2 regions of the Pantoea phytostimulans genome follow, and region 1 is predicted to be linked to the other one. Evidence: predicted binding sites of a transcription regulator. Region 1 holds the regulator's gene; the other holds the start of a gene.

Evidence for each region. Region 1 encodes LexA, which represses DNA repair genes until DNA is damaged. Its sites were predicted from a motif close to TNCTGTATGTACATACAGNA; they were not measured.
Region 2: the regulator LexA is predicted to act here: its motif matches at 7,366-7,385, upstream of ACF2G4_RS06985 (DinI-like family protein).

The regions. Positions count from the first base shown of each region.
Region 1 covers NZ_CP173698.1:3,386,369-3,401,869, forward strand. Annotated here, with positions in the region: gene ACF2G4_RS15820 (ABC transporter permease) at 1-251, opposite strand, end outside; gene ACF2G4_RS15825 (ABC transporter permease subunit) at 261-1,100, opposite strand; gene ACF2G4_RS15830 (alkaline phosphatase family protein) at 1,097-1,909, opposite strand; gene ACF2G4_RS15835 (ABC transporter substrate-binding protein) at 1,930-2,991, opposite strand; gene ACF2G4_RS15840 (UTRA domain-containing protein) at 3,208-3,915, shown strand; gene psiE (phosphate-starvation-inducible protein PsiE) at 3,981-4,391, shown strand; gene ubiC (chorismate lyase) at 4,479-4,991, shown strand; gene ubiA (4-hydroxybenzoate octaprenyltransferase) at 5,021-5,887, shown strand; gene plsB (glycerol-3-phosphate 1-O-acyltransferase PlsB) at 5,964-8,387, opposite strand; gene ACF2G4_RS15865 (diacylglycerol kinase) at 8,516-8,884, shown strand; gene lexA (transcriptional repressor LexA) at 8,991-9,605, shown strand; gene dinF (MATE family efflux transporter DinF) at 9,714-11,036, shown strand; gene ACF2G4_RS15880 (CsbD family protein) at 11,210-11,422, shown strand; gene zur (zinc uptake transcriptional repressor Zur) at 11,494-12,015, opposite strand; gene ACF2G4_RS15890 (conjugal transfer protein TraF) at 12,456-13,706, shown strand; gene dusA (tRNA dihydrouridine(20/20a) synthase DusA) at 13,811-14,806, shown strand; gene pspG (envelope stress response protein PspG) at 14,983-15,249, shown strand; gene ACF2G4_RS15905 (quinone oxidoreductase) at 15,435-15,501, opposite strand, start outside.
Region 2 covers NZ_CP173698.1:1,475,095-1,490,595, forward strand. Annotated here, with positions in the region: gene ACF2G4_RS06945 (FliC/FljB family flagellin) at 1-1,104, opposite strand, end outside; gene fliD (flagellar filament capping protein FliD) at 1,444-2,865, shown strand; gene fliS (flagellar export chaperone FliS) at 2,878-3,288, shown strand; gene fliT (flagella biosynthesis regulatory protein FliT) at 3,288-3,653, shown strand; gene amyA (alpha-amylase) at 3,758-5,242, shown strand; gene yedD (lipoprotein YedD) at 5,636-6,106, opposite strand; gene ACF2G4_RS06975 (DUF6388 family protein) at 6,429-6,752, shown strand; gene iraP (anti-adapter protein IraP) at 6,945-7,244, opposite strand; gene ACF2G4_RS06985 (DinI-like family protein) at 7,424-7,663, shown strand; gene ACF2G4_RS06990 (hypothetical protein) at 7,700-7,966, opposite strand; gene ACF2G4_RS06995 (hypothetical protein) at 8,080-8,421, opposite strand; gene ACF2G4_RS07000 (hypothetical protein) at 8,402-8,788, opposite strand; gene ACF2G4_RS07005 (helix-turn-helix domain-containing protein) at 8,925-9,557, shown strand; gene ACF2G4_RS07010 (hypothetical protein) at 9,622-9,870, opposite strand; gene ACF2G4_RS07015 (hypothetical protein) at 10,191-10,391, shown strand; gene ACF2G4_RS07020 (hypothetical protein) at 10,424-10,642, opposite strand; gene ACF2G4_RS07025 (YnfU family zinc-binding protein) at 11,985-12,146, opposite strand; gene fliE (flagellar hook-basal body complex protein FliE) at 12,714-13,025, opposite strand; gene fliF (flagellar basal-body MS-ring/collar protein FliF) at 13,259-14,989, shown strand; gene fliG (flagellar motor switch protein FliG) at 14,986-15,501, shown strand, end outside.

The sequences.
Region 1 (15,501 bases):
GCAGGCAGCACCAGCACCAGCGAAAAGATCAGCGCGCCAAAGCAAATCAGCAAAGAATGGCCGAGTGCTGTTAAAAATCGGCCATCGCTCCACAGCTGAATAAACCACTTCAGCGAGTAACCTTCAGGAAGGATCGTGTTGCTCCAGTCTGATGAGACGGCATAGAGCAAGGTCGCTACCAGCGGCAATGCCAGTATGAGAAACAGCAACCACACGATCAAACGATGATAAATCTGTTCCGCACGCGACATCATTGCTCCCTATTTCGCGTTGAGATAGCTGCGGCGCACCAAATACTGCTGCACCACGGTAATCAGCGCCATGATCAGCACCAGCAGCATGGCCAGCGCGCTGCCAGTGTTGGGATCCAGCGAGATATCACCCGAAACCAATGCCGCAATCCGTACCGGAACGACGTTGAAATTGCCGGTGGTCAGGGCATAAATGGTGGCGTAAGCGCCCAACGCATTCGCCAGTAAAATGACAAAGGTGCCAAGCAGTGCCGGAAACAAAATCGGCAGGCCGATATGCCACCAGTAGCGCCAGCGGCTGGCACCCAGCAGCGCGGCAGATTCCTGCCAGTCACGTTTTAATCCATCAAATGCCGGATAAAGCAGCAGTACGCCAAGGGGGATCTGGAACCAGGTGTAAACCAGCACCATGCCGTTACGCGAGAACAGCTTGAAGCTTTCAATCAATTCATAATGGCGCAGCAGTAACGTCAGGCAGCCATTCAGGCCGAGTAGAATCACGAAAGCAAACGCTAGCGGCACGCCAGCAAAGTTGCTGGTCATGTTAGTGAACGACATCATGAAGCGTTGTAAACGCCCGCTACCGACCTGATGCAGTGAATAACCGGCAATCAGTGAAATCAGCAGCCCATACACACTCGACCAAAACGAGATGTCTAACGAGAAACGGAAGGCCTGTAAATAAAAGGGTGACGTCAGGATGTCGTGATAGTTATCCCAGCCCCAGGCTTCATTCATCTCGCTCCAAAAGCTGTTGATAGCAATCCATACCAACGGGGCGAGCTGAAAAGCAACCCAAAACAGCGCGAAGGGGAGCAGAAGCAGCAGCGCTAACCTCTTTCCCCTCATGCGTTCGGCTCCGCCAGTAAGCCACGACAGATGGGCTTGTCATGCGTAACACCCAGCAGTTCGCAGACCGTGCCGCACAGTTCAGTTTGCTGTGGCGCAATCTCGGCTTGAAGTGAGAAAGCGCGGCCAAACACAAACAGCGGAACCTGAGTTTCTTCCGGCAAAATACCCCCGTGCGAGCGATCGTCATTCATGCCGTGATCGGCGGTAACAATCACCTGATATCCTTCTGCCAGCCAGGTCGGCATCCAGTGCGACAAATAACCATCTGCCATGCGCGCTCGATTACGGTATTGCGGTGAAGACAACCCGTGTTTATGGCCTGCATCGTCAATGTTCATCGGATGAATGAACATAAAGTCTGGGTTGTGGCGCAGGCGCAAACTTTCAGCGTCTTCAAACAGATGAGAATCGGGGTAGCTGTCGTCAGAGTAAAAATGCCCATACTGAATGGGCAAGTCCGGCGCGTCGGTATGACGATCGCGCGCCGGAACGAACGGTGTTTGATTATAAAGCTCACTCACCCAATGGTAGGCCGCTGCCGCCGTGGTCAGCCCAGCTGCACGCGCATAGTGAAAAATGCTGCGCTCACGACTCAATCGACTCACGCCGTTATGAATTATTCCGCTCTTAACCGGCGGAATGCCGGTCAGGATGCACTCATACAGCGGACGCGACAGGGACGGCAATTCGCAGGTAAGGGTGTAATAGTGACCATGACCTTGCGCACATTCGGCATACAAGTAGCCCATTGCATGTTGCGCGACCTGATTGCTTAAGCCGTCCAGCACCACGAGGATCGTTTTCATTCCGTTCTCCTTGCCACGCTTTACTGTTGCATATTGATGATGACGTTTTCTTGCCACAGGCGCGGCAGCATTTTGGAGGATTTATCCCACGCAGCCTGATCCTTGATAGGGCGCGCATTTTTGTACTCAGATTGCGGCAGCAGCTTGGCTTGTACATCAGCAGGTAAAGTCAGATGTTCAGCGCGGATCGGGCGTGCATAGCCTTTTGCCAGATTAATTTGGCCAGCGTCAGAGAAGATATATTCACGCGCCAGTTTGGCCGCGTTCGGGTGTTTGGCATATTTGTTGATGATGGTGGTGTAACCGGAGGTCACTGAACCATCGGAAGGAATCACGATTTCATAGCGGTTTTTATCGATTTGATCGCGATAGTTGAGGCCATTGAAGTCCCACAACACCGCCATCTGAACTTCGCCTTTCTCAATGTTAGCAATCACCGGATCGGTTACGCCGAGACGACCTTGCTTCGCCAACTCAGCAAAGAAATTAAGCGCGGGTTTCAGGTTCTTTTCATCGCCACCTAACGCGTAGTTTGCTGCCAGTACACCGTTAGCCGCCTGAGCCGCCACGCCGACATCGCCGATAGTGATTACATACTTACCTTTCTTCAGATCGGCCCAGCTGTGCGGGACATCTTTCACCTGCTGTTTATCCACCAGAAACGCGATAGTACCGGTGTAGGCCAGCGCCCAGTTGCCTTCTTTGTCTTTCGCCCAGGCTGGAATCTGATCCCAATGTGTGGGTTTGTAGGGTTGTGCAACACCTTTAGCCACAGCGATGGGACCAAATGCCGCACCCACATCACCGATATCTGCACTGGCGTTCTCTTTTTCTGCATCGAATTTAGCCAGCTCCTGCGCCGAAGACATATCGGTATCGCTGTGCTTCAAACCGTATTTGCTGTTGATGTCATTCCAGGTATCTTTCCAGTTTGCCCAGCTGTCCGGCATACCGACGCTATTGACCTGACCTTCACTGCGGGCGGCTTTTTCTAAGGCGGCAAGGTCATTATCGGCAGCCTGCGCAGCAGGCAAGGCAAGGAATACAGCACTGGCTACTACAGAGGCGATAAACGCTTTCATCTCAGTTGCTCCCGGTGTAAGTTGAGTGGCCTGTCTGGTCTAGTCCAGCAAGAACCGAGCCAATGTAGCGGGTGTATATGAATGATTTATGACAAAGACGTGCAGGGCGAGGGGATGCGTAATATTTCCCATAAAATCCATTCGGAATGATCGGATACGGAAAGGTTGTCATCGAACTGACGCAGTGCGAAAGCGCACCAAAATGAGGCTATTGTTGTGGAGTCGATAGCACCTAAAACGGCAGATGTGATTGCCAGCGCCTTGCTGGCGCGCATCAAAGCGGGTGAGTTCAGTGGTGGCCGACTGCCTGCAGAACGGGCGTTAAGTGAAGCGTTTTCCACTACGCGTATCACGCTGCGCGAAGCACTGGGGAAGCTGGAAGCGCAAGGCGTAATTTATCGTGAACTGCGCCGTGGCTGGTTTATTGCGCCTCCGCGACTTATCTATAATCCTCTGTATCACAGTCATTTTCATGCCATGGCAGCCGAGCAAGGACGTCATGCCAGCACCGAAGTCATAGCCGCACAGAAAGTGTCTGCGCAGGGCGCTATAGCCGCCGCGCTGATGCTGGAAGAAGGGGAAACGGTTTTCTGTATTCGTCGTCTGCGTCGCATTGATGGCCGGGCCGTGTTGTATGTTGAGCATTACCTCAATCCACACTTTTTTCCCGGCCTGCTTTCCGAAGATCTTACGCGCTCTCTGACCGATCTCTACGATCAGCGTTACGGCATTCGCTACGGCGGCGCACGTTTCACCATTCTCCCTGGCCCCTTACCCGACGTTGCCGCCCCGGCGCTAAATGTCGCAGCCGGCAGCCCAGGTTTGCTTATCACGCGAATCAATCGCAACCAGCAGAAGCAGGTCATTGACTGCGATTGTGAATACTGGCGTTACGACGCGCTCTGTGTTGAGGTGGAAGCATGATTGTGATTTGCGTCACGCTAACGCATGATAGCGCCAGCGAATAATCGACTTTTCAGAGACACAACATGAGTGAAAAAAATCCTATGGCGCAGCACTTTGCAACCGTATTGCAATGGGTGCTGAATTTAGGTCTGCTGAGCCTGGCCATTATATTGGTGGTATTCCTTGGTAAAGAAACCATCCATTTAGCCAATGTTTTACTCAACAGCAGCGAACAGGCTTCGTCCTATTTGCTGATTGATGGAATCGTGATCTATTTCCTCTACTTTGAGTTTATTGCCTTGATTGTTAAGTATTTTCAGTCGGGTTATCACTTCCCATTACGCTATTTCGTGTATATCGGTATTACGGCGATTATTCGTCTGATCATCGTTGACCACAAAAATCCGTTCGATACGTTGTGCTATTCAGCCGCCATTTTGGTGCTGGTTGTAACGTTATGGCTGGCAAACAGTCAGCGACTAAAACGCGAATAAACCAGCTAAGGGTTCTGCACGACGACAGGTGTTCACTGGGCCGCTCTGCGTTAAACTAGCGCCCTGCAAATTTTTGGGAGTGGTGCTATGTCGCAAGATGCGCTCAGCCTATTACGTGCGCTCAACTGGCTTTCGCCCACGCAACCGACGCTTTCGCCTGTGCTATTGGATTGGTTGATGGAAGAAGATTCCATGACGCGGCGCTTTGAGCAACATTGTCAGCGAGTAACGGTGCAGCCGGTGCGCGAAGGTTTCATTAACGCCAGCGAACTTACGGACGAACTGACGTTGCTACCAAACGATGAACGCTATTGGTTGCGTGAAATTATTCTTTTCGGTGACGACGAACCCTGGCTGGCCGGGCGAACGGTGGTGCCGGAAAGTACCTTGAATGGCCTGGAGGCAATGTTGCAGCAGTTAGGCACACGCCCGCTTGGCCGCTATCTTTTCTCCTCTTCAACGTTGAGCCGTGATTTTATCGAGCCGGGAAAGGTCGATGATTTATGGGGCCGTCGCTCTCGCCTGCGCTTGTCAGGTAAACCACTGCTGCTGACTGAACTGTTTTTGCCCGCTTCGCCGCTCTATCGCGATCGGGGTTAAGGAATTGCATTGTGCAAAAGACATTACAAATGAGTAAGTTGCAGGCATACAGCCGCCTGATGCGTATCGATAAACCGATTGGCACCTTGTTGTTGATGTGGCCTACGCTGTGGGCATTGTGGCTGGCTAACATGGCGGTGCCACCCATTTCCGTACTGGTGGTGTTTGTTTTGGGCGTTATCGTGATGCGTGCTGCAGGATGCGTCATTAACGACTATGCCGATCGCAAGGTGGATGGTCACGTCCAGCGCACGCAAAATCGCCCGTTACCCAGCGGTGCGGTGAGTTCAAAAGAGGCAAAATATTTGTTTGTTGGGTTGGCATTAGTGGCATTCGTACTGGTGCTGACCATGAACCTGATGACTATTCTGCTCTCCGTCGTGGGGCTGGCGCTGGCTTGGGTTTATCCTTTTATGAAGCGTTATACCCATTTGCCGCAGGTGGTGCTGGGGGCGGCATTCGGCTGGGCTATTCCAATGGCGTGGGCCGCAGTTAGTGAGTCCTTACCTTTTGTTTGCTGGCTGGTATTCATCGCTAATATTTGCTGGACGGTGGCTTATGACACGCAATATGCCATGGTTGATCGCGATGATGATCTGAAGATTGGCGTGAAGTCGACAGCGATTCTGTTTGGTCGTTTTGACAAACTGATCATTGGGTTACTGCAGTTGGCAACGCTAATACTGATGGCGTGGGTAGGTTTATTACTGCAATTAAATGGCGCGTTTTACTGGTCTTTATTATTGGCTGCTGCGCTGTTTGTGCATCAACAGCGACTGATTGCCCAGCGCGAGCGTCAGCCCTGTTTTCAGGCCTTCCTCAACAATAACTATGTTGGGTTGGTGCTGTTTATCGGTGTGCTGATGAATACGGCGCCGTTCAGCCATATTTTCTAACGCATTCTTGGCACTCAATAAAAAGGCGACCTGTTTAAAGAGGTCGCCTTTTTTTGACATCAATATGACCAAACGCTTATTCGTGCGCCACTGCGCTCTCAATCGTCAGGCGTACATCGCTGGTAACCAGGTCGGCCAAAATAAGCCAGGTTGCCTGCGTCTGTAACACGTCTGCATCACCGCTGTCGCTGATATAGCCTTCGTGGCGTAGCGTCAGCACCAGTGAGGTAAAGACCGCTTTGTCGAAGAACTCCGGCGCATTGATGCCGTGCAGAACTGAAAGGCGCTGCGCTAACGTGCGGCTCTCTTTTTCCAGCGTGCCGCGGTTAATCGCAGGCTTAGCGCTTAGAATCGAGAAAGTAATGGCATACCGTTGCAACGTTTCGCGAATACCGGCCGCCAGCAGTTGCAGAGTACGGTAGCGTGCGGCAGTAAAACGTAACTGACCATTTTCGATAGTGATCAGGCCCTGACGCGCCAGTTCTTCACAGAAATTGGACAGCAGCTGCGGCAACTCATCGGTTTGCCAGCGCAGGAAAAGTTCACTCTTCAGCATGGGGTAAATCAGGCTAACCTGACGCAACAACTCAGCTTCGCTCAAATTCGGATGCTGCTGCACGATAGCGGCAATCAGCGACGGCATCACCAGCATGTGATGAATATTGTTGCGATAGTACGTCATCAAAACCGCCTGCTCACGCGGCAGAATGATGATATCGCCAATGCTGTCTTTCTCACTTTCAAACTTGTTCATGCCCATTGCATGATCAAGCAGCGCTTCGGCGGTAAGATCCGGCACGGTTGAGTTGGGTGAGTAAGGCACGTTACGCAGTAGCTGGGTATAGCATTCGAGCTGCTCAATCAATTGTTCACGCGTGAGTGAGCGCTGACGCGAAGCGAGCAGGGCTGTCACGCACAGGTTCATGGCATTGGCAGCGCCTGCTTCATTAATCCTCACCATCAACCGCGCGGCGATGTCATTCACCGTTGGCGTTAGCCAGCTTGGGCGTTGTGGCTCAATAGGATCGATTGCATCACGCCATTCTGGCACTCGCTTGTTGAGATAATTAACCAGCGGCAGCGGTTCGCCAAAGTTGACGTAGCCCTGGCCCAGGTTGCGCAGCTTACGCAAGCCGCGCACCATCTGCATAAAGCCTTCTTTCTCTTTGGCTGCGCCACGTAACTCTTTAGCGTAGGTGCCGACTTCCATCACGTGTTCATAACCGATGTAAATGGGCACTAACGTAATCGGACGATTACCCCCACGCAGCATCGCCTGAAGCGTCATTGCCAGCGTACCGGTTTTGGGATCAAGTAAGCGACCGGTGCGAGAGCGTCCACCTTCGACAAAGTACTCAACGGAATATCCGCGGGTAAACAGTTCACCCAGATATTCGCGGAATACGGTGGAGTAAAGCTTATTGCCTTTGAAAGTACGACGAATAAAGAAGGCGCCCAAACGACGGAAAATCGGTCCAGCAGGCCAGAAGTTGAGGTTAATACCCGCTGCGATGTGAGGCGGCACTAATCCTTGATGGTAAAGCACGTAAGAGAGCAGCAAATAATCCATGTGGCTGCGATGGCAAGGCACATAAACAATTTCGTGACCATCTTGTGCTAACTGACGTACGCGCTCGCCGCCGTTGACGTTAATGCCCTGATAAAGACGGCTCCACAACCAGCCCATTACGCGGTCGGTAACGCGAATCGCCTCATAAGAGAAGTTGGCTGCAATCTCTTCCATCATCTCAACCGCATTTTGCTGCGCTTTTTCATGAGAGATTTTTTTGCTGCGTGCCTCATCTTCAACGGCTTTCTCAATCGCTTTCGATTGCAGTAACCGATTAAAGAGATCCTGACGAGCCGGCAAACGGGGGCCGATCGCGGCCAGACGCTGACGTGCAAAGTGAATACGCGCAACACGCGCTAACTTCTGAGCGATGGATTGATCTGTACCGTGTTCAGTCGCCATGCGGCGCAGCGAAACGGTGGGTGAGAAACGCACAAAGCTGTCGCGCCCGTGCCAAATCACCGCAAAGAATTTCTGTACACCATTTAAAACGCGCAGATGCGGCGTATCTTCACCCTGAACTTCGCGCCCCGGTGCCCGACCAAACATCACCGTTACCGGCAGCATTTGAATGTCGAGTGCCGGATTGTTGCGATGCAAGTCGAGGTAATCATGGAAGATTTTCACCGACTCAACGCTGGGCACAAAATAGGGAAATACGCGCGGGCCATCGTGGATAAAAACGTGGCGTGGAAGCAGCGAGCCATCAATCTCGAGTGGAGAGAGGGGATCGGGCAGATCGTGCTTAATGCACTGCGCGCGTAATGTCAGTAAGTCGGCCTTCGAATCGTACGGCAGAACATACATAATGGGCCGGGTAGGATCCAGACCATGTTCAGAAACGGGATCGGCCGGAATAGCCTTACTCTTTACCAAAAACGAGAGTGGTAAATTCAGTAATTTATAATAAAGTTTACGCCAACCTGACATAGACAACATGAAGCCTCTTGTTAGCAAAGCGCCGCAAGCATACCAGAAAGCGCAGCGAAGATCTGTGGTGGTGCCATTAGCTGGCAGCCCAGACATTGACGTCAATCCGTTGAAAGGGTTCCCATAATATGGCAAATAATGCCACCGGTCTTATTAGAATTGTGAAGGCTGCCGGTTATTCGTGGCAAGGTCTTCGTGCTGCATGGCAATACGAAGCGGCGTTCCGCCAGGAAGCTATCGCCGCGTTAATCGCCATTGCGGTAGCGTGTTGGCTGGATGTGGACACCGTTTCTCGCGTATTAATGATTGGGGCCGTCGTGCTCGTGGTCATCGTTGAAATCCTCAATAGTGCGATTGAATCTGTTGTTGACCGCATCGGGCAGGAGCACCATCCCCTTGCCGGGCGTGCAAAAGATATGGGTTCAGCCGCCGTCTTGCTGAGTATCTTACTGGCCGTTTTCGTCTGGATCGCTTTGCTTTGGTCGCATTTGCGATAGGCTTTCCAGAACCCGTCAAACGGCTGATTATTGCCTGACTTTTGGTTTCCATTTCACCAATACCTGTATATACTCACAGCGACTGTATAAACAACCAGGGGGCGGGATGAAAGCGTTAACCAGCAGGCAGCAGCAGGTCTATGACCTGATTCGCGATCACATCAATCAAACAGGCATGCCGCCAACGCGTGCAGAAATTGCCGCACAGCTGGGATTCCGTTCACCCAATGCGGCAGAAGAGCATCTCAAAGCATTAGCGCGTAAAGGCGTTATTGAGATTGTTTCTGGCGCTTCTCGGGGTATTCGTCTGTTAATGGAAGAAGAAGCCTCGGAAGGTTTACCGCTGATTGGCCGCGTGGCCGCAGGTGAACCGCTGCTGGCGCAAGAACACATTGAAACGCATTACAAAGTTGATCCCGGTCTGTTTAAGCCTTCCGCTGATTTCCTGCTGCGCGTAAGCGGTATGTCGATGAAAGATATCGGCATCATGGACGGTGATTTGTTGGCGGTGCACAAAACGCAAGATGTGCGTAACGGACAAGTGGTTGTCGCGCGTATTGATGATGAAGTCACCGTTAAGCGCTGGAAAAAACAGGGTTCAATTGTTCATCTTCTGCCAGAAAATAACGACTTTGAACCGATTGTGGTCGATACGCGTGCCCAGTCGCTGACCATTGAGGGTCTGGCTGTTGGCGTCGTTCGCAACGGCGAGTGGCTGTAATCTTCCTATAGTCGCTTTTGTTCGCCAGTCTGATGCTATTCTGTCTGCCCAAATTTAGCCGCTGCTGTCTTACCTGCTGATGCAGCGGCGCTGAGCACGGATTTGCGAATGCGTTTTTTGACTGCAACTGATAAAAATCTTTGGCGGCTTGCGCTGCCGATGATCCTTTCTAATATCACCGTCCCGCTGCTGGGATTGGTCGATACCGCTGTTATTGGGCACCTTGATAGTCCTGTTTACCTCGGCGGCGTCGCTGTAGGCACCACTATCACTAGCTTCCTGTTTATGCTGCTGCTTTTCCTGCGTATGAGCACCACCGGTTTAACGGCACAAGCATTCGGTGCGAATGATAAAGCTGCGCTGGCTCGTGCCCTGACTCAGCCATTGATGATGGCGCTTGTCGCCGGCGTAATTTTCATTTTCTTACGCGACCCTGTCAGCCAGCTTGCCACGCATATGATTGGCGGTAATCCGCAAGTGCTGGAGCAGGCAACGCTGTTTATCCATATTCGCTGGCTTAGCGCCCCCGCGATGCTGGCGAATCTGGTGATCCTGGGCTGGTTGCTGGGTGTGCAATATGCGCGAGCGCCGGTGATCCTGCTGGTAGTGGGCAATCTGGTCAATATTTTGCTCGACCTGTGGCTGGTGCTTGATTTGCATTGGGGGGTCGCTGGGGCGGCAACCGCAACCGCATTGGCAGAATATGTCACCCTGGCGGTGGGATTAGCCATGGTATGGCGCGTGTTGAAACTGCGGGGTATCAATATGGCGTTGCTCAAACAGAGTTGGCGCGGAGATATGCGCCGACTGTTACGACTTAACCGCGATATCATGCTGCGTTCGCTCATGCTGCAACTCTGTTTTGCCTCGCTGACCCTGTTAGGTGCCCGTATCGGGCCCAATGTCGTCGCAGTCAATGCGGTATTGCTGATGTTCATCACATTCACCGCTTATGCGCTTGACGGATTCGCCTACGCCGTAGAAGCCTTTGCAGGCGAAGCGCATGGTGCTAAAGATGGCACTAAATTGCTGCGTGTCTGGCGCGCCGCCTGTCGGCAAGCTTTCCTGGTCGCACTTTTCTTCTCATTGATTTACATCCTGTTTGGCACGTATATCGTTTCTATGCTCACTTCAATCGACGCACTACGGCAAATGGCAGATCGCTATCTAATCTGGCAAATCATTATGCCGATAGTCGGCGTTTGGTGTTATTTGCTAGACGGAATGTTCATTGGTGCAACGCGGGGTCGTGAAATGCGTAACAGTATGGCGATTGCGGCGTTAGGCTATTTCATTACCTTACTGACTTTACCGTGGTTGGGTAACCACGCTTTATGGCTGGCAGTCATGGTGTTTCTTGCCTTGCGCGGCCTGTCGTTATGGTGGATATGGCGGCGTCACTGGCAAAACAACAGCTGGTTTACCGCTTAAAATAGGGCGTGGTACAGAACCGCGCTCTACAGAATATTCTGTAATGTTCCAGCAGATCTAAAATCCTCTACTATAATTAACTTTCAATAGCGCACATGAGTAGCGCTTTATATCGATATTATCTTGCATGGCGAGATATAAGTTGAAACCTGAAGGATGACCGGAGGTCTGCTATGAATCACGACGAAGCGAGTGGTAACTGGAAGCAGTTCAAAGGCAAAATCAAAGAAAAATGGGGCAAGCTGACAGACGACGATATGCAAGTTGTTGAAGGTAAACGCGATCAGCTTGTTGGTAAAATCCAGGAACGTTATGGCTACGCTAAGGATGAGGCGGAGAAAGAAGTCACAGACTGGGAAGGCCATAACAAAGATTATCGCTGGTAATTAAGACAGTTTAAGGACGATGCTCCTACCCACCGGTACGCTCATACCGGACAGGCACAAGGATGTGCCAACTATCCCTTCTTCCCACGCTTTTTCACGTCAACCTGATGATCGTGTTCACAGCTTTCATGGTGTGTACAAGCTTCAACCGCAACGCATTTCTCACATAAACCGTGCGCCTCAATGACGCTATGACGTAGAGCGAAATGTGCATCCGTGGCCAGCGAACCAATGATGTTTTCTACGCCCTGTGCATGTTTTTCAATAACCGCCGCACAGCGATCGCATACCAGCATCACAGACGTATGCGCAGGTGCATCAAAATGGTGGCACATCACGTAGCTGTTGTTGGATTCAACACGATGAATAAAACCCTGCTCAAGCAAAAAATCCAACGCGCGATATACGGTAGGAGGTTTAGCCTGCGGCTCACTTACGCGTAGCTGATCCAGCAAATCGTAGGCGCTGATTGAACCTGGCAGCTCAGCCATCAAACGTAATACTTCTGCACGCTGCGTAGTCAGACGAACACCGCGCTGCAGGCACAGTTTTTCCGCCTGGGACATAATTTGCTCTGACGTCATCGTCGACATGAAAATTCTCCGCTAAATAAGTGATGTTATTTTATCACACAAATTTTGTTCACGCAGGCGTTGCACCGGGCGTGAAAAACAGGCATTTACGTCACTTTCTACGCGTCAAAATTTCGGTTAAGTGCGGAAGCCTCGCTTAAATAGATCCAACCTATTTCAACAGGTTGAGGATTTTTCCGCCATTTCGCTTTGCATCTCACTGAGTTAAGTATTAATGTTCAAAAGTATTTAAGGAATGGCTGGTCTTGCACCGTTCTTTTTGCACTAACTTGAACAATAACAACGCTAATCTGATACAAAAACATCCAATCCGTTGAATTGAGACACTGTTTCCTTCGAATTCACAGCAATAACGTGTTAGCTGACGTTCACAATAGCGCTAACAACCTATTCAGTCGTTGAATGATTCGACGGCACTTTTTACAGGTGATGACAGGCAGATGGTGAAAAAATTCGTTCAGCGCTCAGCGCTGGCTTACCCGGTGATGTTAAGTGCACTGTTTATTTCTTCTTCCGCCATGGCGGCAGGGACATGGTATGACGCACGCAATGATGCCATGGGTGGAACCGGCGTCGCTTCATCAACCTATGGCTCTGCCGTGCTGGCAAACCCGGCGTTGATGACGCGCGCCAAACCTGAAGATAAAGTCAGTATTATTTTCCCTTCAGCGGGTGTGCAAATCACTGATAACGACAAGCTAATCGACAAAGTCGATGATATTTCCGATACCGTTGATCGCTATCAGGACGTTATTAATAATCTGACTTTTGCCGACTATTTACGTGGCTACCCTGAATTACGGGCGGCAACGGGTGATGTAGCAAATCAACTGAGCGATTTAAAGGGCAACAAAGCGGATGGCCGTGCGGGTGTGGCTGTCGCCGTGACCATTCCTGATGAAACCCTGCCTTTCGCTTTCATAACCAAAGCCTACGGAACTGTCCATGTGCAGGCTAACGTAGCGCAGAGTGATATTGATTACTTACAAGGTGTTGCCAATGGTTCCGTCATCCCAGTGCCTGGCGATGAGGACAATTTGCGTTCCAGCGCCAATGGCCTGGCGGCGTTGATTACCGATTACGGTATTTCCGTGGCGCATGAGTTCACGATTGCCGGCCAACCCGTTTCAATCGGGGTTACACCTAAGATTCAGAAAACCTGGCTTTATAACTACACCGATAGTCTCTACAACTACGACAAAAGCGATATCAACAGTTCACGTTATCGTAGCTCTGATACCGGCTTCAACGTTGATGCAGGCTTAGCCACAACCTTTGCTGAAAACTGGACCTTTGGCTTGACTGGACAAAACCTGATTTCACGCGATCTTGATACAAAAGAGGTCAACGGCTACCGCGATACTTACCAAATTCGCCCGCTGGTAACCACAGGACTTGCCTGGGATAAAGGTCCATTTACCTTAACCGGCGATGTAGATTTAACTGAAACCAAGCGCTTCAAATCAGAGGGCAGTAATCAATATGCTGCGGTCGGTGGTGAATATCGGGTGTTAGACTGGTTGCAGCTGCGTGCCGGCTATCGAGCAGATATGCGTTCTAATGATGAAAACGTTATTACCGCCGGTTTCGGCTTATCGCCATTTAATAACGCGGTGCATGTAGATCTTGCAGGTACAGCAGGTGCCAATAATACCTGGGGCGCAATGATGCAGCTCGGGTTCAATTTCTAACGATCTGCACGGATAGAAAAGGGTGGGCGATGCAATGTCGCCCACCCTTGTGGTATTCTTGCACAGAATATCATCACTCATAACCACCGGATTCTCTGCGCTTCATGACCGATACCTTCTCTTCGCAACGTTTTTCCATTGCACCTATGCTCGACTGGACCGATCGTCACTGTCGCTATTTTCATCGCCAGCTCACCGGCGACACGCTGCTCTATACCGAAATGGTTACCACGGGCGCAATCATTCACGGTAAAGGTGATTACCTTGCGTATAGTGAAGAGGAGCATCCGGTTGCGCTACAGCTTGGCGGTAGCGATCCCACGGCATTGGCGCAGTGCGCTAAGCTGGCAGAAGAGCGCGGTTACGATGAAATTAACCTGAACGTAGGCTGTCCATCTGACCGCGTACAAAATGGTCGCTTCGGTGCATGCCTGATGGCAGAAGCCGATTTAGTGGCGGACGCCATCAAAGCCATGCGGGATGTCGTCAGCATACCGGTAACGGTAAAAACCCGAATCGGGATTGATGAGCAGGATAGCTATGAATTCCTGACCCATTTTGTTGGCACAGTAGCAGAGCGTGGTGGATGCGATACCTTTATTATCCATGCGCGTAAAGCCTGGCTTTCCGGCTTAAGCCCAAAAGAAAACCGTGAAATTCCACCGCTGGATTATCCACGTGTTTATCAGCTCAAACGTGACTTTCCGCATCTAACGTTGGCAGTTAATGGTGGCGTTAAAACGTTGGAAGAAGCGAAACTGCATCTACAACATCTGGATGGTGTGATGATGGGCCGCGAGGCTTATCAAAACCCGGGTATTCTGACGCAGGTTGATCGTGAATTATTTAATCGTGAAACGTCTGTTGTCGATCCAGTGGCGGTTGTGCGCTCGATGTATCCTTATATTGAAGCAGAGTTGAGCAAAGGCACTTACCTCGGCCATGTGACGCGTCATATGCTGGGCCTGTTTCAGGGTATCCCGGGCGCGCGTCAGTGGCGTCGTTATTTAAGTGAAAATGCGCATAAACCTGGCGCGGATGTACGCGTGCTGGAAGCCGCATTAACGTTGGTGGCGGACAAAATTCCTCAAGAAGCCTAAATTAACGAAGCTTAACGAAGCCAGCCTGCAAAGGCTGGTTTTTTTTACGCCAAAAATTGATGATTCTCGCTAATGCTGAAATTCAGTTATGCCGCTCTTTTCTTATAATTCAGGCAATTACACGTTGGCACATTTCTTGTAATAGCTCAGTATTAGCTTATTAAAGAGGCGCTAACATGGAAATTTTATTTGTATTAGGGTTCTTCCTGATGCTGCTAGTAACCGGTGTTTCATTGCTTGGCGTTATTGCCGCATTGGTGGTTGCAACCATGGTGATGTTTGTCGGTGGGTTGTTTGCTCTTGTTATCAAACTGTTGCCGTGGCTAGTGTTAGCGGTGGCGTCGGTATGGCTATACCGTACCTTTTTTGCTAACAAAGAGTCGCATTCTCTTGCCAGGCTTAAACGCAAAATCAATCGGTTAGATCGTAATAGTTGGCGCTAAATGCGGGTGCGATCACAGACTCAGAAATTGCTTAGAACAATTCGGCAATTAAACATATTTTTTACTTATGTTTTCTGTCAGGATTACTCTCGTTGAGTCAAAACGCATTCATCGCCGCTGTCCCTACACCAGCGCGAACGATAAAAAAGACAAAAAGGGCTTCCTAAGAGAAGCCCTTTTTGCATTTAAGGAATCAAAAGGCTTGAACCGTGAGTCGCTCGACTTTGCAGGGTTTTATGTGCCTGGCTGGCA
Region 2 (15,501 bases), 1.9 Mb from region 1:
TACCGCTGAATCCAGACGGTTCTGTACCGCACCCAGGCTTGAACGGAAGGTATCAACCTGAGCAATGGCTTTATCCAGCAGAGCTAATGGGTCTGCAGTAGATGTACCAGAGAAAATTGCTGTATTTGCGGTATCTGAAATATCGTTAACGTCTTCCGCAGTATCTTGTGTACCGGCTGCATCCCCGGAGTTAGCAATTGCAGTAGCGCTCAGACTCATGTTTTTACCCTGAATCGCTACGAAACCAACAGCACCACCAGTAGAGTTAGCACCAACCTGAATCAATTGATCCTGTAATGTTCCAGTGCTGCTTGTTGTTGAATCTTCATAAGTAACGTCAGCATGGTTCAATGTTACTGTTCCGCTAGTATCTTCAACAGATACTGAATAATTTTTATCACCTGAAGTTACAACGTAAGATGAAGTTGCTGCGCCATCAGCATCCTGAACATTGCTTAAGGTCAATGTGCTTGCATCGACACCCAATTCAGTTGCTACTGATGATAAATTCACGTCTTTAAGTGAACCGCTCTCACCCACTTGTTTGATCGAATCACTGAGCTTAAGCGCGTTACCTGATACAGAAAAACCTTTCAGTCCAAGAGTAGAAGAATCAATCTGCTTCAGGTCGATATCGATAGTCTGACCATCGTTAGCGCCAACCTGGATTGACATTTTGCCGTCTTTAGCCAGCACGTTCACGCCGTTGAACTGAGTCTGACCAGAAACGCGGTCAATTTCGTCCAGACGTGATTTGATTTCGTCCTGGATTGAAGACAGGTCAGAATCAGAGTTGGTGCCGTTCTGTGCCTGTACGGTCAGTTCACGTACACGCTGTAAGTTGTTGTTGATTTCTGACAGTGCGCCTTCAGTAGTCTGCGCAGCAGAGATACCGTCGTTGGCGTTACGAGCAGCCTGAGTCAGGCCGTTGATGTTAGAGGTGAAACGGTTGGCAATTGCCTGACCAGCAGCGTCATCTTTAGCGCTGTTGATACGTAAACCTGAAGACAGACGCTCGATAGAAGTAGACAGAGCAGACTGGTTCTTGTTGATGTTGTTCTGAGTGATCAGCGAGAGGCTATTGGTATTAATGACTTGGGCCATGATAAATTTTCCTGTTAATCAAGTCTTTCGGTTAAGGTGTGGGCTTCAACCCGCCGGCTTCAACGCCGTCAATGTTGTTATCGTCTGCCCTTGAACAACCTTTAGAATTTTTTTTAGGACCAGGCCAACTTTTTCTGCTGGTTCCTGTCACGCTAATGTTTATCGCCCACCCTCAGAACTTCTTTAGCGTTAATTGAACATTTTTCTAGTCGCCGAAATACCCTTCTCTATATGTCCTATTCGGTTTATTAGCGATGCGTAAATAACCTTAAACTTTACTTAATAAAAGCCGATAACACCGGTATTCAAACTCCGTGTCGACCATATAAAGGAAACAACATGGCTAGTATTTCTACCTTAGGTATCGGTTCAGGCCTCGATTTAAGTACTATTCTGGATAGTCTGACCACTGCAGAGAAAGCGTCATTGACGCCGATTACCACGCAACAGTCCGCGTATACCTCTAAGCTGAGTGCTTACGGCACGCTGAAAAGTGCATTAACGACGTTTCAAACCGCCAACACCAAACTGAATGATGCCGATCTGTTTACCGCCACTTCGGCAACCAGCAGTTCCAGCGCATTTAGCGCCACCACATCAGGTAGCACCGTGGCCGGTAAGTACACCGTCAGCGTAACGCAGCTGGCGCAGGCGCAAACCCTGACGTCAGCGGTGCAAACCAGCAACACCACTGCATTGGGTGACAGCGCTGCCAGCCGCACAATGGCCATCACCCTGACCGATGGCACCAGTAAAAGCATCACGCTAACCGCCGAACAAACCTCACTGACCGGCATGCGCGATGCGATCAACAGCGCCGATGCAGGCGTCACCGCCACGATTATCAAAGTGGGTGACGGCAGTTATCGTTTATCAATGACCTCCAGCGAAACCGGCAGCGACAACGCCGTCAGCAAAATTGAAGTCACGGGCGACGATACGTTACAAGCCGTTGTGGGTTATGACGCTTCAACCACCACCAATGCGATGACCGAAAGTGTGACGGCGCAAAACGCCAAGCTCACCGTGAACAACGTGGCGATTGAAAACAGCAGCAACGAAATCAGTGATGCCCTGGAAGGCGTCACGCTGAATCTCAATGACACCACAACCGGTAACCAGACGCTGACGATCACCAAAGACACGTCAAAAGCGAACAGCGCCATTACCAGCTGGGTCGATGCTTACAATACCTTGCTGGATCAATTCACTACATTAACTAAATACACCGCAGTTGATGTCGGCGCTGATGCGCAAGACTCCAGCAACGGTGCGTTACTGGGCGACAGTACGCTGCGTACCATCCAGACCCAGTTAAAAACCATGCTGACCAATGCGCAAAGCTCATCGACCTATAAAACTATGGCGCAGATTGGCATCACCACCGATCCTACCAGCGGCCAGTTAGAACTCGACTCTGACAAACTGGACACCGCACTGAGTGCAGATCCGGACGGTGTGAAAGAGATGATCGTTGGTGACGGCAAAACCACCGGTATCACCACCACCATCGCGACGAATTTGACCGGCTGGCTCTCATCAACCGGCATTATTCAGGCGGCGACTGACGGCGTCAGTAAAACCCTGAATAACCTGACCGATCAGTACAACACCATGAGCACGCGTATCGATAATCTGGTGGCGCGCTATAAAGCGCAGTTTACCCAGTTAGACGTGCTCATGAGTTCGCTGAACACCACCAGCGACTACTTAACTCAGCAGTTTGCGACTTCCACAAGCTCCAGCAGCAGCTCATCGTAATAAGGAGTAAACATGTACAGCGCAAATGGCACGAAAGCCTATGCAAAAATCGGCGTCGAAAGCGCCGTGATGAGCGCCAGCCAGCATCAGCTGGTTGTGATGCTTTTCGACGGTGCGCTTAGCGCGCTGGTGCGTGCCCGCCTGTTCTTACAGGACGGCAACATTGAGGGAAAAGGTCTTTCCCTCTCAAAAGCGATCAATATTATTGAAAGCGGACTGAAACAAGGCCTCGACGATCACAGCGGTGATGAACTTGCAGATAACCTGCTGGGTCTTTACACCTACATGGTACGTCGTCTGTTACAAGCCAATCTACACAATGACGTAGAAGCCATCGAAGAAGTCGAAAGCCTGCTACGCAATATTGCCGACGCCTGGAAAGAAGTTGCGCAACCTCAACCCCTGATTCAGGACGCCGTTTAATGACTCTTGCACCGCATCTGATTACGACTTACCAACAGTTACTGACGCTAAGCCAGGGGATGCTGCGCCTTGCAACCGACGGCGAATGGGAAGCGTTGATTAGCAAAGAGATGGATTATGTCAGCGCGGTGCAGAAATTAGCGCGTTCAACAGAGGACGCCGCGCCTTCTGTTCAGGTTCTGGATCAGCTGCGTCCCGTCTTACGTCATATCCTTGATAATGAAGCTGAAGTGAAGCGTCTGTTGCAGATACGTATGGATGAGCTGGCCTCGCTGGTCGGTCAATCTTCACGTCAGAAATCCGTGCTTTCCGCTTACGGTAAGCAAGGCGGTATTGTGATGGTGCCGCGCGAAACCCAATCCTAGTTTCCTGCCTTTAACGTGTCGCGCAGATATATTTTTCAGCGCGACGCGCCTTTTTTCCCGCTTACTCCATACTTGATTTTCATCATCCCTCATGGAGTGCAGCGATGCAAAACCCAACCTTATTGCAGTTTTTCCATTGGTATTACCCGAAAGGCGGCAAACTGTGGCCAGAAGTTGCAGAGAAAGCGGCTTGGTTGAGTGAAATCGGTATTACAATGGCGTGGCTTCCACCCAGCTACAAAGGGGGATCGGGTGCAGATTCTGAAGGTTACGATACCTATGATCTGTTTGATCTGGGTGAATTTGACCAAAAAGGCAGCATTGCCACCAAATATGGTGACAAGCAGCAGTTATTAGCCGCTGTTGATACGCTGCGCAGCCACAACGTTGGCGTGGTCATGGACGTGGTGCTGAATCATAAAATTGGCGCTGATGAAAAGGAGAAAATAAAGGTTAACCGCGTCAATCCTGATAACCGAGAAGAGATTGATGATGAAGTACTCGAGTGTGAGGCCTGGACGCGCTTCACCTTTCCGGCGCGCGCGGGCAAATATTCAAAATTCATCTGGGATTACAAATGCTTTAGCGGCGTGGATCATATCGAAAATCCCGACGAAAACGGCGTGTTCAAAATCATCAATGATTACACGGTCGAAGGTTGGAACGACCAGGTTGATAATGAACTCGGCAATTTTGATTATCTGATGGGTGCCAACATTGACTTCCGTAACAACGCGGTGAGTGAAGAATTAAAGTATTGGGCGCGTTGGATTATGGAACAACTGCCCTGCACCGGATTTCGTCTGGATGCAGTGAAGCACATTCCTGCCTGGTTTTATAAAGAATGGATTGATCACATTCAGGATGTCGCCAACGAACCGATGTTTATCGTGGCCGAATACTGGGCGCATGAACTTGATAAATTGCAGCAATATATCGAGCAGGTTGACGGAAAAACCATGCTGTTTGATGCGCCGCTGCACTTGAACTTCCATCAGGCTTCTCTGCAAGGAAGTGAATATGACCTCAGCCAGATATTTGCAAATTCACTGGTGGTCGCCGATCCCTGGCATGCCGTGACCATCGTTGCTAATCACGATACACAGCCGTTGCAATCACTGGAAGCGCCCGTTGAGTCATGGTTTAAACCGCTGGCGTATGCGCTGATTTTGCTGCGCGAACAAGGCGTGCCGACAATTTTCTACCCTGACCTGTTTGGGGCCAACTATGAAGATGAAGGTGATGATGGCGAGATGTATAACATTCAGATACCGGTGATCGCTGAACTGGAAAACTTGATTCGTGCCCGCCAGATCTACGGCTGGGGCGCGCAAACCGACTATTTTGATCATCCGAACTGCGTGGCGTTTAGTCGCAGCGGCACGGAAGAACATCCCGGCTGTGTGGTTATCATGTCAAACGGTGATGAGGGTGAGAAAACGGTGGCGATGGGCGCAGGTTATGCTGGCAAATCCTGGAGCGATTATTTAGGTCATCGCCTGGAAACAGTCACTACCGATGAAGAAGGTAACGCAGTTTTTCTGTGTAACGGCGGCAGCGTGAGCGTCTGGGTGGTTGATAAGAAGTAGTTTGGCGTGTTTGTCCCCCACCTCGGTCCTTTTCAGTAGGGAGTCGTTTGTCCCCCACCTCGGTCCTCCCCCATACATGGGGGAGGAAGATGCTGCCCTATGCGAGTATTGAAGCTGCATGCGGCAGCGTCTCCTTCCCCCGCTTTGCGGGGGAAGGCCGGGATGGGGGCCAGCGCGCAGATGAAGTCGTTTGCCCCCCACCTCAATCCTCCCCCATACATGGGGGAGGAAGATGCTGCAAAATGCGAGTATTGAGTCTGCATGTGGCAGCGTCTCCTTCCCCCGCTTTGCGGGGGAAGGTCGGGATGGGGGCCAGCGCGCAGAGGAATAATCCAAACAGCGCGCAGAGGAGTAATCCAAGCAGTGCAGCTACCCTAGCATTACACTCGGAACTTACTTCTCGTTATTCTGTGTAATCGTTGTGCGCAGCAGTTCTGGTTCGATATTCTGAATCACCGCTGCATCAGGCTGTTTGGCCACTTCATCCAGCGCTTTTTGGCAATCTACGGTTGGACGATCCACTCTACGCAGCGTCAAACCGTCATATTTCAGTTCGCCGTTTTCCACCACCAGCGGCATAACGCGCAGTTGACGATTTACGTTAACGTAATCACCGCTCAGCAAGGTTAATTTCCCCGGCTTGGCGATAATGCGCTGCCATTGGCGACAATCCAGCGTGCTGCCATCAGAATCAATGATCAAACTGGCAATGGCTTGATCGCTAATCAAACCGCCTTGCGGCCCAACGGTTTGCCAGTTGCCTTGCAAACTGGCGGGCGCTGGCGTTTTCACCGCGCTTTTATAGTTATCGATTTGGGCACAGCCGCCCAGCGCCAGTACCGCAATCAGCATCCACTTTTTCATCTTTAATCCCTAAGCTCGCATCAATGGCGGCTACGTTATAATTTTTCCACTAAGCTACGCAAGATATCTGCGCATCCGTAACCGCTTTCAATGCCGCTTTCTTCTCTCTTTCGCTGTTTTACGGCTCATCAACATGCAGCAAAGCGTGACAGCGCCTGGAGATAATTCGAACGTTTGCGCAATCTGCCGCCATAATATGCAAGCGAGTATAGAAGTTTCAACAGAATGCCCCTTCATCTACTTAGCGGCGTATCGGATTCCTGACAATACGATTGCAACAGGCTACACTGGCGCGCTGCAACAGACTTTCAGGAACGTAATGATGAAAACGCCAGAAGCCTATTATGCCCAGGCGCGCGACATGTTTTTCGCCGCCCACGCCGATTTCCAGCAAGCCCTTGATGAACTTACCGAAAGCGATGCGCGCGCCGCAAACTTATCACTGCGACAGTTGCGCGAATGGCATGCCGAACGCATCTACGCTGCGTTTTTACGTCAAAAAAATCTCGATGGGATGATCTTTTCTATTCAGCTGGCTGAACCAGATAAAGCGGTAGCGGCGGACGCGATCGAGACTTATCTCAAATCACATGCCGAATCGTTGGGTATGACGTGGGAAGAGTTTTGCATCAAGAATGAGCTATAAGGCAATCGGGTTAAAGGTGCACTTTAAAAACACCTCCAACCAGTCGAAATCGTCACAATTAAATTGTACAACAAGACAAAACTTGTATAAGTTTGACCCACGACTTCGGTCGCGATTGTCCTTGAACGAATAGTGCTTTTGCACTGCCTCTGGAGGTGTTGCTGGATTTCCACCTCCAGAGGCTAATTTTTTTTACTCCCCTTCTGTTTCTGCCTTGCCATTCACTTCGACGTATTTCGCCACTGCCAGCAAACGATTAATGTGCGTCAACAGCAAATCTACATCAGATTGCAAAAACTCAGTTGAAGAGCGTGAAGCCGTGACGATCGCATCTTGCACCGTTTCGGTGATGGTGAGCGAATTGTCTTGTTTTGCCTGAATCAGCAATGCGGCGATTAACAAAGTTTGCGCTTCGGTCTGCGCTGTCAATTCTTTGGCGTCGACATCCATCTTTGCCATTTTAAGCAGAATATCTATAACCAGCTGTCGCATTGCACTTCTCCTGAAGTCAGTAATTCCAATATGTCGTTTTGACCCGTCCACATTACTCCAGACCAGCACAAATTACTAAACGACATAAAATATTTTGTCTCTGTCGCTCGCGACATCTTGCTACTGTTTTTATTTACAGTATTATGTGCGGGCGATTTTGCCCTCTACGGATTGCCATTATGTTTGTGGAATTGATTTACGATAAGCGTAACGTTGCGGGTTTACCTGGCGCTCGCGAAATGATTTTGCAAGAGCTGGAAAAGCGCGTGCATCGAGTGTTTCCTGATCTTGAAGTTAAGGTTAAGCCGATGGAACGTAACGCTATAGATACCGATTTAAGTAAGAATGATAAAGCTACCATTGCCCGCATCGTCGAAGAGATGTTTGACGAAGCGGAAATGTGGCTGGTGGCCGAGTAACTCCTTCTCAGCCACCGCGACAGTCAGCGGGAGATATTAACTCTCCTGCTCGCTGTGATTGATCTCAATTTCAATATCCTGGATCGCCGCATCCAAATCTTCCAACAGCTTTCCCTGTTTGTTCAGCAGCGCGTCAACGCGGTCCGCATTAACCTTATCTTTGTATTCACCGGCGTCAAATGCTAACCAATGGCTGGAGAGTGTTTCGGTGTTGGTTTGCGCATAGTGACGCATCTCTTTTAACTGAGAAGTCACATCGCGCAGATAATCTGTCTTGCTTTTAGTTTCAACTGAATCACTCATGCTATGTTTCCTTTTGGTTAGTTATTCAATGGCTTTTTACCCAATAAAATGTTGCCTGGAGATTTAAAGATAGTCGAAAATAGCGAAGCCGCATTAGGAATAATCGGAAGCTGCTATTTCCTCTCCGATGAGATCATATTCGCCTCATCGGACTTCACCACTTCCTTCACTTTATCTGCTGTCTTGCTGGCCGTACGATCGGGCAATAAATCGAGTTTGCGCTGCAAGTTGTTAACCTGCGTACTTAACTGTTCAACCTGCGCATCTCGTCGATCAGCCACTTCGCGATAATCCGCCCGAATCTGATTAACCCGCTGATTAGCCGCATGACTTACATACAAAAACATAATGGTCATGATGATACAGATCATCGATAACCCCAGAAACAGCCCGCCGAGAATAACTTTGCGCTTGTTATTAGTAGGGCCAAAATTGTTATCTATTTGAACCATCATTGCGATCCTCCAGAGTCGTAATAAGCCGATCGACTTCATTACGAAACTTATCGTTATGGTCGGCTTCCGTCATCGCCAGCAAAATGCCAAGCGCGTTTTTGATGATGCGTAGATCTGATTCAAGCAAGGAAATTCGACGAAGATTTTTATCGTGCCGCTCACGCAATTCATCGTTCTCCTCGCGCAGCAACAAATTTCCTTCCTTTAACAACATCACCTGCTCTTTGTAACTGGTAATGATTTCGCCACCTGCGCGATTGCTGGTCACAATTGAGGCGATCCCTGCCAGCAGCGGCTTCCAAAATAGTGCCGCTGCGCCCCCACCGAGAACTAAGGCTCCTACACTGGTAATTAAACTACTTTCCATGCTCCACCTCTCTTGCTGGTAAGGTGTCTGGAGCAAAACAACCGGGTCGCACAGACACACTGCGCCATGTATTTAAGTTTACTTAAGTACCATGGTTAAGTAAACTTAAGCCTCTCTTATGCAAAAAGTCAAGCTAATGAAAAACGAAACGACAGGTAACCGCATCTTATTGCGTCGCAAAACACAGGAGCTGACTCAGAAACAGCTCGCTGTTCAGGTTAAGGTTTCCCACGTTGCGATATCGCAGTGGGAAAAAGATGAGACATTGCCAAGGGGTGAAAACTTACTTCGGCTGGCAGAAGCGCTGGAATGCGCACCCGCTTATTTGATTGATGGCGAAGGCCCGATCTTTGATCGCTCGCCAACTGAGACAGGCTTCAGCGCCATTCCGCTGATCGCGCTAGCGGATATCCAGCAATGGACAGAGGGAAAATATGCTCACCTTGAACCTGTTTTATCCAGCGAAAGAGGATTATCGAAGGGCACGTTTGCCGTGCGTATTGAAGACCATGCTATGGCGCCGGCTTATCTGCCGGGAGATGTAGTGATTATTGATCCGCAGCTGGTGCCGCTGCCCGGTGATACGGTTCTGGTCTTTCAGTCTGATAACGCCCTGCTACGCACCTATCGCCCGCGTGGGAAAATTGATGATGTACCGCAATTCGAATTGGCACCGGCAAACATCGATTACCCGGTATTGCATTCACATCAGGAAAAGTTACAACTGGCGGGAACAATTATTGAGTTGCGGCGCTATCGACAGCGTTAAACAAAAAAACCGCCATAGCGCGGTTTTTTGCTTAAGGATTGGGTCATTAACGTTCAGGGTAAACTTACAGTACGTCGGTTAAATGATCGACCACCACTTTGCCCTGTAGATCGGTCTGCATAATACGATAGCTGACCCGATACGAGCGGCGATTGCTGAGTTTATCAAACAACGCCACCACACCTTTTTCTTCACCGCTGTGGTTTACAATGGTCCATTCGGTGACATCTTCCTGCCCACGATTGTTGGTCCGCAAAGTGCCCTTCTCAACTAATTTGTCTTCAGCATCAATCTTTAAATAATCACGTAACATATTGTCGACCTCCCAGTAACGCAGGTTACTATATGCTTTTTATCAATCCTTTCAATCGAATTTATTAATCGATATTCAAGATGCCGCATAGAGGCAATTTATGGCTGATTTGTCCATTCCCCGCTTAACATCTCGGGTATAGCATGGGCCAGCTATACGCGCACAGCGAATGCGCTTAGTAAAACGATCGAGAGATAAAAATTACTTTAGCCCGCCCGATGCGGGCTTTTTTATGCATTTTTGCAGCTACATGACAACTTCGTAACGCCGGATCAGGCAGCCTCGTCTAGACTTTATGCACTGGACAAAAGGAGCGAGCAATGCATAAACATCAGACAAATGAAGAGCGTAAACGCGAAGGTGATGTCAGCAAAAGTTTACCGGAGGCCGCACCAAACGCAGGTAATGCCTATGAAGAGGACGATCATCCGGCAACAGATGCGCCGAAAGATCACGGCGAAGTGCCGCGTAAAAATGATGACAGCGAGGATGATAAAAAGGATCCTTACACCGCTACTTAATCAAATACGCCCCTGTTGAGGGGCGTATTTGTTTACAGCGACTGCTGATAGTTTTCAGGAAAGGGAATGCCCGACTCTTCTAATCGTGACAATTTTTGCAGAATATCGTTGTGTACCGTTTCATCGCCTTCTTGCCAGTAAGGTCTTACTACGTCTAAAACCCGCTGCGCTGTATCAGCATCGTAATTTTCCGGTTCGTTACCTTTCAGCGTCTGGTGAATTTTTTCGTTCATCTCTCTCAGATCAATCATCTCTTTCTCCGTTCAGGGGTAAATAGTTAACCTGTCTCGAGAAAAGTATAGTTCACCTCATTCACCCGATGTCACGGGGATGTGTCTGGTCATGATTGAGCAAAGTGATTAAGTAAGCAAAAACGGATGGCAAGCTATCCCTTTGTTATGACTATTTAGCCGATCAACAGCCGGCAAATCCGGTGCATTCATCATGAATGCCCTTTTTATCTGATACAAAACCGGTCAGGAAATTTAATTCGTACTTTTAAAGGATTAAATAGCTACTCTGCATATTCATAAAACCACCGAGTACAGGAAACATTGTGGGTTGAGTTCCATCACATGCCTGTTAAAAATCATTAAATTTACACTGCCAGCGGTAAGTTATGAATCCGTAACACTCTGTAAAGTACAACAATGATAAAAATAACCTTCTTATTTCTCTCGACTAATCTTTTACTACCATCACAATATTCGTTCCTGTCGAAAAGATTAACTCCAATATCTTTGGTATCAATATTTATAGCATTACTCTAGCCTACAGATGAAAACAATAAGGTGTTGCAGTAGAGAGAATAGTTTGAAATTTTTTACGCCCGCTTCTTGCGGGTTTTTTTATCACGACAACCCAAGAAAACCTTCTTAAACCAATAGGCTCATCCCACACCATGCTTATTTTAAGCCATAGATAATGAATAAATAAATCACAATAACACCCCATAAAGAAGCGTTATTCCCCACTTATCCTTACCGTTCCCAATAAAAAACAACTGTCTATTAAACTAAAGATAAAAATCAGTAATTAATCTTCTAACAAATTATTATCGGCGCATATATTCTTGATAATTCCTAATCTATCGTCCTTTCGCGACTAATATATCTATTCGTGTTTTAATTGAATGCGAGCCCAACACGCGATGACTTAGTGAGTAGCTTTCACACCCGCCCTACGCGGGTTTTTTCAGCTTTGCAATGCAAGTACGCTAAAAACCAGGATCATATTTGTCATTACGTCAGAAATATAAATTAAGGATCCTCTTCTGGCGGCCGATAACTGAGAAGTTAATAGACCGCGTTAATTTATCGTAAAAGTGCCTGCTCAAATGTGGGCTTTTTTTACCCCTATTACGTGTGCATTGGACGAGACAGTGACATTTGATGGTCCTAAAGTAAGTCTGGGTTTATCACTGTCTTCACGACGTCAAAAACTAAGGGCCACGCTGCCTGATTAGCAGGCATTCGATACTTGCTCAGGACTTATTGTCTCTCATTCGCAACGCTTCACAGCAAGGCTAACCGCATCCCTTATCGGAGGATGCAATAAAAAACCGCCCTCAGGCGGCTTAGTGTTTTGGATGTTTTATCCATGGATAACGAAGAGAGATTTACAGTGCGGACAGAGTAAAGCCTGCTCTTTCGAAACTTTTGTAACGGACTGCTTAGACGTTTTCCCGCATGTTGGGCACTTGGCGTCAGTATTGATTCTGGCGATACGGTCCATTACCTGAGTGAAGTAGGACATGGTATTCGGCCTTTTTTATGAATGAGACTAATCGTAACACCGATGATTGTTTTTTAATCAACTCATGATGATTAATCTTACGTTAGATCATAATTTCTGCTTATTTTGCAAAACTGTAATATCTTCAAAACCCCAAAAGATGTATTTGTTTTACTACTTATTGCCTTGAGTGTGATAAGTTAGTAATCCTTGACTATCACTTCGTCAACAAATGGATTCCTGCCAGGGAAACGCTCACGGATGAGCCCCATCGCCTACGCCTTTACTTTCGATTTGATACCTTCGCTAAAATGAATCGTGCTGACAATAAAAAAGCCGCCCGTAGGCGGTTAGATAATAAATTCAATTGATTACGCTGCTTTACTTCTAGCCCAATGAGACGCCTTTCAGCAAGCTCAAGAGGTTCAGATTCAACTTAAGTGACCACAGATAAGGCTCTCAAGTACCCGCAAAATTTGCCAGTCTCAAGATGCATAATGAATGAAAAACTGAATGAATGTGTCCTATCAGTGTCCCACACAGCAGCGATCTAAGCGAATTTCCCTTTTATATCACCCAGTTAATCCGCTACACCTGCATATTCATGATGTCGGAATAAGCTGACACCAGTTTGTTCCTGACCTGAATTCCCATCTGCATTGAAATTGACGATTTCTGCAGATCGACCATCACATCATTCAGCGCAATACCCGGTTTACCCATCTCAAAATCTTGCGCCTGCGAGCGGGCGGTGGTTTGGGTTTCGCTGATCTTATCCAGCGCTGCTTTCATCGTTGCGCCGAAATCAATCTGATGAGTGGCTTCGCTGCTTTTATTGCTCGCCTGCAGCGAAGTCATTTGCAGCTGCTGCAGAACGCCGTCGATTGCCTGAATGGTCATTGCCGATACCTTATTGAAGACAGTGGGATTTTTTCTACGCTGGAAAAGTTATCACATTGTCAATGAGACAAACCCTCTAAATGACTGCAAAAAACCCAGCTTATCCAGCCATCAAATTTTGCGATTCATCAAATAATGCCCGGCATTGAAGTGGAAATTTTATTTACGCAGGTCAGGGAGTCTGTTTTGCCATCACAACTAACCCGGTCAATTACGTCAGGCAGGAATCGGTCATGAATGCGAGTGCAGCCGCCACACAGGATCAAGAAAAGAAAGGCTTAAGTGACCTTTTTGCCCGCCTGCGCGCTAACCCGCGTATTCCGTTAATTATCGCCGCCGCAGCTACCATCGCGGTGGTTTTTGCATTGGTGTTATGGGCGAAAGCGCCGAGCTACAGCGTGCTGTACAACAACCTGTCCGATGAAGACGGCGGCGCGATTGTTACTCAGCTTACCCAGATGAACATTCCTTATCGCTTCGCCGAAAGCGGTGGCGCATTAATGGTACCGGACGAGAAGGTGCATGAACTGCGTCTGCGTCTGGCTCAGCAAGGCTTGCCGAAAGGCGGATCCGTTGGCTTTGAACTGTTAGATAAAGAAAAGTTTGGTATCAGCCAGTTCAGTGAACAGGTGAACTATCAACGTGCGCTGGAAGGTGAACTGGCACGCACTATCGAAACGCTCGGTCCCGTTAAAGCCGTCCGGGTGCATTTGGCGATGCCAAAACCAACCTTGTTCGTCCGTGAGCAGAAAGCCCCTTCCGCGTCCGTCACCTTAACGTTGCAACCTGGCCGTGCGCTGGATGAAGGCCAGATTCAGGCCATCGTGCATATGGTATCGAGCAGCGTAGCGGGTTTACCGCCGGGCAACGTGACAGTTGTCGATCAGGCTGGACGTCTGCTGACCCGCTCTGATGCCGCCGGACGTGACCTGAATGACGCGCAGCTGAAATATGCCGCTGAAGTCGAAGCCCGTTTCCAGCAGCGTATTGAAGCGATCCTGAATCCTATTTTAGGTCAGGGAAATGTGCATGCTCAGGTTACGGCGCAAATCAACTTTAATACCAGCGAGCAGACGGACGAGAAGTATCAGCCAAACGCCCAACCCGACAGCACAGCGATTCGCTCACGCCAAACCAGCACCAGCGATCAATCGGGCAGTCCTTATCCAGGCGGCGTGCCGGGTGCGTTATCGAACCAACCTGCGCCAGCCAATACTGCGCCGGTCAATGCGCCGAACACTAATGCAAACGCAGCCAATGGTCAGAACGCTAACGGGCAAAATGCGAACGCGCAAAACAACGGCAGCACCACCAGCACCGCTGCCAGCGCCGGTCCAACCAATTCGCGTCGTGACGATACCGTTAACTACGAGTTAGATCGCACCATCCGCCATACCAAAATGAACGTTGGCGACGTGCAGCGCCTTTCTGTCGCTGTGGTAGTGAATTACCGCGAAGATGACAAAGGCAAATCGGTTGCGCTGAACGAGCAGCAGCTGAAGCAGATTGAAGACTTAACCCGTGAAGCGATGGGTTATTCGCAAACGCGTGGCGACAGCATCAACGTGGTGAACTCGCAGTTCAATACTACCGAGCCAACCGTGGGTGATCTGCCGTTCTGGCAGCAGCAAGCCTTCTTTGATCAGCTGATGAGCGCCGGTAAGTGGCTGCTGATTGCGCTGGTCGCCTTCATCCTTTATCGCAAGCTGGTGCGTCCGCATCTGGTGCGTAAGAAAGAAGAAGAGAAAGCTGCCGCTGAAGCTGTTGCAGCACGCGCTGCCGCTGCACCGCAAGATGAAGAAGCCTTCAACGTTCAGCTCAGCAAAGATGAGCTGGATCAGGAACGTAAATCAAACAACCGCATGAGCGCTGAAGTCTTGAGCCAGCGTATCCGCGACATGTCTGAAAACGATCCGCGCGTCGTCGCGCTGGTCATTCGCGAATGGATGAGTAAAGAACTATGAGTCTGACCGGTACTGAAAAAAGCGCCATTCTGATGATGACCATTGGCGAAGAGCGCGCTGCGGAAGTTTTCAAGCACCTGAATCAGCGTGAGGTCCAACACCTCAGCGCGGCAATGGCCAATATGCGTCAGGTTTCACACAAACAGCTGACCGAGGTGTTGCGTGAGTTTGAAGCCGACGCCGAGCAGTTTGCAGCGCTGAGCCTCAACTCCAACGAATACTTGCGTTCGGTGTTGGTCAAAGCGCTGGGCGAAGAGCGTGCTTCCAGCTTGCTGGAGGACATTCTCGAAACGCGCGAAACCACCAGCGGTATGGAAACGCTGAACTTTATGGAACCGCAGGCCGCCGCCGACCTTATTCGCGACGAGCACCCGCAAATCATCGCCACCATTCTGGTCCACCTCAAACGGGGTCAGGCGGCAGATATTGTGGCGCTGTTCGACGAGCGTTTACGTCACGACGTCATGCTGCGTATCGCCACCTTCGGCGGCGTTCAACCTGCAGCGTTGGCG